DNA from 2 places in the Paenibacillus sp. JL3B1040 genome. Region 1 is predicted to be linked to the other one. Evidence: a T-box and tRNA genes for the amino acid it is inferred to sense, from the RefSeq annotation. Region 1 holds a T-box; the other holds one or more tRNA genes.
What was found. A T-box is a leader RNA that pairs with one kind of tRNA and senses whether it is charged. The one in region 1 lies ahead of leuS (leucine--tRNA ligase), so its partner is inferred to be a tRNA-Leu.

Region 1 (4,121 bases):
GGAGCAAGGAGTACTGCAGCCGTACGAAGCTTCGGTTTTGAGATGGTCGGCCGGAATGGGAGGACAAGGATCATAAATGGAACAAAAGATCGAGGAAATCATCGTACAACTGTCATTGGAAGAAAAGGCAAGCCTCTGCTCGGGCCAAGATTTTTGGCGGCTGAAGAAGATTGAGCGTTTGGGTATTCCTTCGATTCGGGTGGCCGACGGGCCGCACGGTTTGCGCAAGGAAGTGGAGAACGCGGATTATTTGGTGGCTGGCCAGAGCGTACCGGCCACTTGTTTTCCTTCCGCCGCAGGGCTGGCCTGTTCTTGGGACCGCTCACTGATCCGGGAAATGGGGGAGGCGCTAGGCAAGGAAAGCCAGGCGGCGGGCGTATCGGTGCTGCTGGGTCCTGGCGCCAACATTAAGCGCAGTCCGCTCTGCGGCAGAAACTTCGAATATTTCTCGGAGGACCCTTATTTGTCTGCGGAAATGGCGGCCAGCCATATTCAAGGAGTACAAAGCCAAGGAGTAGGGGCCTCGCTGAAGCACTTTGCCCTCAATAACCAGGAGCATCGCAAAATGACGGTGGACGCGGTCGCGGACGAACGGACGCTGCGGGAGATTTACCTGGCCAGCTTTGAAGGCGCGGTGAAGGTAGGCCGCCCGTGGACAGTAATGACCGCTTACAATCGGGTAAATGGGGAATACTGCGCCGAGAACAAGACGCTGCTTACCGACATTCTGCGGGAAGAATGGGGGTTTGATGGAGTCGTCGTATCCGATTGGGGGGCGGTTAATGAACGGGTCGCCGGGCTGCGGGCCGGACTCGATCTGGAGATGCCGTTCAGCCTCGGCGAAGGCGACGCGAAAATCGTGCAAGCTGTGCGCAACGGCGAACTGGACGAAGCGGTGCTGGATCGAGCGGTGAAGGCGCTGCTGGAGTTGGCGTTCAAGGGTCATGCGGCCAAGCGAGAGCAAGCTTCCTTCGATGTGGCGGAGCATCATGAATTAGCCCGGAGGATTGCCCGCGAAAGCATGGTACTGCTCAGGAACGAACAAGGAATACTTCCGCTCTCCAAGTCGGCAAACCTCGCCGTTATCGGCGGCTTTGCGCGGCAGCCGAGATATCAGGGTGGGGGCAGCTCGCATATTGTGCCTACCCGGCTGGATGATATTTATGAAGAAATCGGCCGTAAGGTAGAGAACCCGGCACAGCTCAACTATGCGCAAGGATACCGTCTGGACGATGACGAGGTGGATGCCGCTTTGCTTGCGGAAGCCGTGGAAACGGCCAAGACGGCGGACGTTGCCGTGATTTTTGCCGGTTTGCCGGACCGCTATGAAACGGAAGGATATGACCGCAAGCATCTGCGCTTACCGGATAATCATATCCGCCTGATTGAGGAAGTAGCCCGCGTCCAGCGCAATTTGGTCGTTGTCCTTAGCAACGGCTCGCCGGTGGAAATGCCTTGGATCGGCAATACCCGGGCCGTGCTCGAAGCATATTTGGGCGGACAGGCGAGTGGCGGAGCGTTGGCCGATCTGCTGTTCGGCGACGCCAATCCATGCGGCAAGCTGGCCGAGACCTTCCCGGCGGATTTGGAGCACAACCCTTCCCACCCCTTCTTTCCGGGCGAGAATGACCGGGCCGAATATCGAGAAGGAATATTCGTCGGTTACCGGTACTATGACGCCAAAGCGATCGAGCCGCTGTTCCCGTTTGGTCACGGTCTGAGCTATACCCGGTTCGAATACAGCGATTTGATTCTGGGCGATTCCCGGATCCGGGAGGATGAGACCTTAACGGTCAGCGTACGGGTGAAAAATACCGGCGGAGTCACCGGCAAGGAGATCGTACAGTTGTACGTCGGCGATCGGGAATCTAGCGCAGCCCGTCCGCCCCGGGAGCTGAAGGCCTTTGAGAAGATCGAACTGGAGCCGGGGGAAGAGAAGACGGTAGTCTTCGAGCTGAACCGAAGAGCGTTCGCCTACTATGACACCGAGCTGGGGGACTGGTACGTCGAGAGCGGTGTGTTCGATATTCTGATCGGTCGTTCATCCCGGGACATCGCGGCCGAAGCATCGGTTTTTGTAGAGAGCACGGCTAAGAGAGAGCGTCGGTTTACGCGGAATTCGACCTTAGGCGATCTGCTTGCGGGAGGAGAGCTTGACCGGTTGACGCTGGAGTTGATTGAGCAATTTAAAGCGAACAGCGGCATCTTTCCGGAGGACAAACCCGCGGATATCGCCGAGGCCGATCTGCATTTCCTGCCGCTGCGGGCGCTTGTCTCGCTTAGCAAGGGCGGTCTCCGGGAAAGAGACATGGAGACATTGCTAAACCGGGTTAATCGCAACTAATTCGGCGGCGGATCTTTGCTCGACTGGAGCGAAGGTCCGCCGTTGACTTTAGGGCGGCGAATTGGATATAATGATTGATAATCCAATTCTATATTGTGGAACTTTGAAGAGGAATAGTAATTTGGATTCCGCCATCCAGAGAGCCGGCGTTTGGTGCAAGCCGGTTGGGGAATGCAGACGAACTCGCCTTGGAGTTATGATGCCTCAAATCATCATCGTTTTGCCCGCGTTAAGGGTGCAAAGGGAGCTAGGACAAAGCATGTCCGACGCTAACTAGGGTGGTACCACGGGAAATCTCCTCTCGTCCCTAGCGATGATACGCTACGGGTCGGGAGGTTTTTGTTTTTTGCAAGGAAGTTCAGAACGCCGGCTTTGGGCCGGGCTTGATGAACCCTTACTAAATCATAGCAAGCTCAAGGAGGATATTGAATTATGGCGGACCAAAACGTGCCCCATGACGTTTACCGGGCCCAGGCCATCGAACCGAAGTGGCAGGCATACTGGGATGAGCATCACACCTTCAAAACACGGGAAGAGGCGGGCAAACCGAAGTTTTACGCGCTCGACATGTTCCCTTATCCATCGGGAGCGGGTCTGCACGTAGGCCATCCGGAGGGATATACGGCCACGGATATCGTCTCCCGCTTTAAACGGATGCGCGGCTACAATGTGCTGCATCCGATGGGCTGGGACGCTTTCGGCCTACCGGCGGAGCAGCATGCGCTCGATACGGGTGAGCATCCGCGCGACATCACGGTCAAGAACATCAACAATTTCCGGCGTCAGATCAAATCGCTGGGCTTCTCCTACGATTGGGACCGCGAGATCAGCACGACCGATCCGGATTATTACAAATGGACGCAATGGATTTTTATCCAGCTGTACAACAAAGGGTTGGCTTATGTGGCCGAAGTTCCGGTAAACTGGTGTCCGGCACTCGGGACGGTATTGGCGAACGAGGAGGTCATCGACGGCAAGAGCGAACGCGGCGGCCATCCGGTCATCCGCAAGCCGATGCGCCAGTGGGTGCTGAAAATCACCGAATACGCCGAACGGCTGCTGGAGGACCTCGAGGAACTCGATTGGTCGGAAAGCATCAAGGACATGCAGCGCAACTGGATCGGAAAATCCGAAGGAGCCGAAGTCGTGTTCGAGGTCGAAGGCCAGGACGCCTCCCTGACCGTCTTTACGACGCGCCCGGATACGCTGTTCGGGGCCACCTATGCGGTGCTTGCGCCGGAGCATGAACTGGTCAGGACGATTACGACGGACGGTCAACGTGAAGCGGTTCAAGCCTACCAGGACCAAGCCGCGCGCAAAAGCGATCTGGAGCGTACCGATTTGGCGAAGGAGAAAACCGGGGTCTTCACCGGCGCTTACGCGATCAATCCGGTGAACGGCGCGAAGCTGCCGATCTGGATCGCCGACTACGTGCTGGCGGGTTACGGTACCGGCGCGATCATGGCCGTGCCGGGACATGACGAGCGCGACTATGAATTCGCCAAACAGTTCGAGCTGCCGATCATCGAGGTGCTCGAAGGCGGCGATCTGGCGAAGGCGGCTTATACGGGCGACGGGGCGCATGTGAACTCCGGCTTCCTGAACGGGCTGGGCAAAGAGGAAGGGATCAAGAAGATGATCTCCTGGTTGGAGGAGAACGGCAAAGGCCGCGGCAAAGTGACTTACCGCTTGCGCGACTGGTTGTTCAGCCGCCAACGGTATTGGGGCGAACCGATCCCGATTCTGCATCTGGAAGACGGCACGATGAAGCCGGTGC
Region 2 (4,121 bases), 180 kb from region 1:
CTTGGAGCAAGACGGCTGGATCTACGGTTTCGACGACATGCGGCAAATCGAAATCTTCCGCTCCCGCAAGGGCAAATACGGTGTGCGTTTTATTCCATGATGTACCGCTTGACGCCTCCCATGGGAATCGTGTATATTATTAATTGTCGCTATTTATTGACGCGGGGTGGAGCAGCCCGGTAGCTCGTCGGGCTCATAACCCGAAGGCCGCAGGTTCAAATCCTGCCCCCGCAATCCAAGTTTCTCCGGGCCCTTAGCTCAGTTGGTTAGAGCGGTCGGCTCATAACCGATTGGTCACAGGTTCGAGTCCTGTAGGGCCCATATGCGCGAACCCCCTTGATTATCAAGGGGGTTTTGCTATGTTTTGGAGTTATAGGGGCGTGAGTGGCCAACACTGCGTACAAAACTCCGGTTACAGCACGATCACCAGTATGGCCCAAACTAGAAAATACCCGCCGATGATAAGGCTAATGAAACCTCTGAATCTCATGGATTCCAGGTAGGCCTCGCTGGGTTCGGCATCCCCCAGGACCTTCCAAGACTCATTCATTCGCCAGAATACATCGGGTTTTCTGCGGACGAGGATCCCTAAGCCGATAAAGACAAATGAGACGATGACAAGGAGAAATCGGATACTAAGCCCTCCTTAACCATTTTGAACCCATTTTAAAATAAGCCGGGGCAGATACGCTATGATGTCTGAAATCCAGGTAAGCCAATCCGCCCATTTGGTTAAACGGGAGTTGTTGATCTTCATAGGTAGGGGTGCCCTCCTGTACGAATTCTTATCTATGATAGATATACGTTTAACGTTCTCCACAGTTGCGATTCTTGGAGAAGCTTTCCAGAACGACAAACGTTCCCTCTTTTGGAAGATGGCAGGTTCTAGGGTTGGAATGTATAGAAAAAGGAGCCGCTTTCGCGGCTCCCTGAATCATTTGAATTGCTTTTGGATCACCAAACGATGATATTCGTTGAGCAATTCGTCCAGTCGTTGACTTATCTTGACCAATTCTCGATCGGCCAGACGTTTGCTTCCGGCGAGTCGGTTTAATTCCATCCGGAGCTCTTCAATTTTGAAGATCAGATCCAAGGCGAACAACTCCCAGAATTGAAGTATCTATGTCATACGTCCGCTGTGCACTGGCGACCGTCCTGCGGATCCCACTTTATATCTGTCCGCACCAGGCTAAAGTGGTAACTATACTTTCTATGTCCGTTTTTGTAAATCCTCCCTAAATCCTGAGATAAAATGCAAAAAACTGTCGATCCGGTGAATTTTGTTTAAATTGAAGGTTTTACGGAAGTAAAAAGGACCGCCGGGCGGTCCTTCACCGTTGATAGAAACGCGATTACTTGCCGCCCTGAGACGGGGCAGGGGGGCGGTTAAGGATTCAACCGCATTATTAGGGGGGCCTCTGCACGAATATCGGAGCTGCCGATGGCCACGTCATAAAAGGTGCCTACGGGTGCGAGGCCTTCTCCAGCTAGCGACAGACCCAACATGGCTGCGGCGGACAACAGGCTGGATTACGTTTGAACATGGGGGCTTACCTCGTCTTGTTATTTGTGTTGTAACAACACCTAGAGGAGGGCTAATAAAAAGGTTGCAAGCTAATCCGGAGACTTTCCAAACGGGATGATCCGCGTTACGTGATGGATTTCGTCAAGCCGGACCCACACGGCTCCTTCCGCCGTGCGCAGCTGTACCTTGTCGGGCGCGGAACCCCACTTGGGCAGTCCGGTCATCATTTGTCCGTCGTGCAGTTGCACGACTACTTGGTGACCGAGCGTAACCGCCATTTTTAATTCATGCATGAAACCAAACCTCACCTTTTCAGAAATTAGAACGATCAACGCTACAAACAACTTACCACAAATTACGATCGAATAGTTTATCGGACGAGACGGGCTCGAATATTTGGTTGAATTTAATGTCGTTTCTGTATATAATCTTAGATACGGGATTTTTTCAAGTTATGCCGGGGTGGCGGAATAGGCAGACGCACAGGACTTAAAATCCTGCGGTTGGTGACAACCGTACCGGTTCGAGCCCGGTCCTCGGCATCTTTAAAGGAGAGAGCGTATTCGGTAGGCGAATAGGCTCTCTTTTTATATAGGAAAAAAGGATTATTTTCGATTCAAAACATTACGAAACGACTACCAAATGTCGATATAAAACGCAGAGGGCTGGAAAAAGGTTCCGGTAATTTAGCATGATTTAGCAATAAGGATAAAGGAGAGAAATCAATGATTGCTAACAGGAAAATGACGTATTGGCTGCTCATTATGACGCTGCTCCTTTCGGTGATGGTTCCGACAGGCGTGTTTGCGGCGACTGGGGACATCAAGGAGATTAATATCGAGGGAGCGAATACGACCATTGAGCTCGGCGTGGGCAAGACGAAGCAGTTGAAAGTTAATGCTTTACTAGAAGGGGGTGGCACAAAAGATGTGACCACTACTGTAAATTGGACAACCTCTGACGTTAGCGTAGTTAAGGTCAGCGGTGGTTTGGTAACAGCCCTGAAAAGCGGTACGGCTACCGTAACGGCGGAATATAACAACCCAACCACGGAAGTCGGGTCCGTTTCGATTATCACCATTAAAGTTACGGATACCTACTCCGCATTAACCTTGGATTACAAGTTGGACGGAAAATATAGCCTGGACAGCTCCGAATCGGATCTGACCGTCACGGCCAAGGCAAAGGTGGACAATGGGGCGATTGAACCGAAGGACGTTACGGCCGACGCGGAGTGGTCTTCCTCCAATACCGGCGTACTAACGATCGAGAAGGGTAAAATCACTTTGGTCAGCGCCGGGGAAGCCACGATTACGGCCAAATATGCCGGTCTGACCGCTTCGTTCAAAGCCAAGGTCACTTCCCCGTATTCTGGTTTGAAAATGTACCGGGTCGAGGGCTCATCCGACGTCGTCATCGGCGAGGAGGAAGATCTGGAGCAAATCACGGCCGACAAAGAAGTGAAGCTTCGGGTTAAGACGGTGTTGGCCAGCGATTTGAATAACACAAATGACGTTTCGGACAAAGCGACCTGGGCTTCTTCGGATAACGGTGTCGCTACCGTGGAAGAGGGGGTCGTTAAGATTTTGTCGACGGGCAAAACGACGATTACCGCCACCTATCACGGTGCTCAAGTGAGCGTAGACATCTACGTGCGCGCGCCGTACGAGGCTATTCTGCTGACGCCGTCCGGCGATCAAACGGTGTTCATCGGCGAAACGCTGAGCATGCATGCCGGTGTGAGAAGCAGCGCCAATGAAACCAAGGATGTCACCAGCCAAGCTAACTGGTCTTCCTCCAACAAATTAATCGCAACCGTGGATGCAAATGGCGTCATTTCGACCAAAGCGGCCGGAACCACGACCATTAAAGCGAGCTATCAGGGCGTAAGCAAGAGCTTCAAGCTGACGGTTCACCCGACCATTATCAAGCTGGAAGCGGAAAAAGCCGAGTTGGACGTTTACAAAGGGGAGTCGGTCAGCTTGCCGAAAGTCACGGCGACGAAGCTGGACGGCGAGAAGCTCGATTTTAGCAATGAAATCGTCTGGACCTTGGATAAGGAAGACATTGCAAAGATCGAGGACGGTAAAATCGTCACGAAGGATAATGATAATACCGCGCTTTCGACGACATTGACGATCACGGGCAAACTTCCCGAGATCAGCGCAGGCTTGACCCCCAATGGGAATTTCCCGATCCGCGGAGTGCTGGACAGCAACTTTACCGTTAAAGTGAACGTAAAAGAGAAGGTGTTGACTCTCCTGGTTCCGGAAACTTCGATGAGCATCGTGATGGGCGAGGAAACGGCGCTGCCGAATGTAACTGCCGTGTATGAAAACGGGGAGGAGGTCTCCGGCCTTACGGGCGTGGAATGGACTTTAACGGGGACGAACGCGGTACTGAAAACGACGGCATACGGCAAGAAAATCAAAGGGTTGAACAAAGGATCGGCAACGTTGAAAGGAACCTTCGAGGGAAAGACGGTAAGCATTTCCGTCACGATCGAGAAGAAAATCTCGAAAATCGTTGTTGAGCCGACTTCGATCGAATTGAATATCAAAAAATCCAAATCGATTAAAGTGACCGGGTACTACAC

Region 2: it has a tRNA-Leu gene. The T-box ahead of leuS (leucine--tRNA ligase) is inferred to sense a tRNA for this amino acid. The anticodon was not compared.

The regions. Positions count from the first base shown of each region.
Region 1 is NZ_CM169317.1:3,770,830-3,774,950, reverse strand. It holds gene ACZF99_RS17120 (alpha-glucosidase) at 1-76, shown strand, start outside; gene ACZF99_RS17115 (glycoside hydrolase family 3 C-terminal domain-containing protein) at 77-2,344, shown strand; T-box leader at 2,439-2,656, shown strand; gene leuS (leucine--tRNA ligase) at 2,777-4,121, shown strand, end outside.
Region 2 is NZ_CM169317.1:3,587,110-3,591,230, reverse strand. It holds gene ACZF99_RS16345 (hypothetical protein) at 1-100, shown strand, start outside; tRNA gene ACZF99_RS16340 (tRNA-Met) at 161-234, shown strand; tRNA gene ACZF99_RS16335 (tRNA-Ile) at 248-321, shown strand; gene ACZF99_RS16330 (DUF6199 family natural product biosynthesis protein) at 413-550, opposite strand; gene ACZF99_RS16325 (aspartyl-phosphate phosphatase Spo0E family protein) at 935-1,093, opposite strand; gene ACZF99_RS16320 (hypothetical protein) at 1,615-1,818, opposite strand; tRNA gene ACZF99_RS16315 (tRNA-Leu) at 1,982-2,067, shown strand; gene ACZF99_RS16310 (Ig-like domain-containing protein) at 2,251-4,121, shown strand, end outside.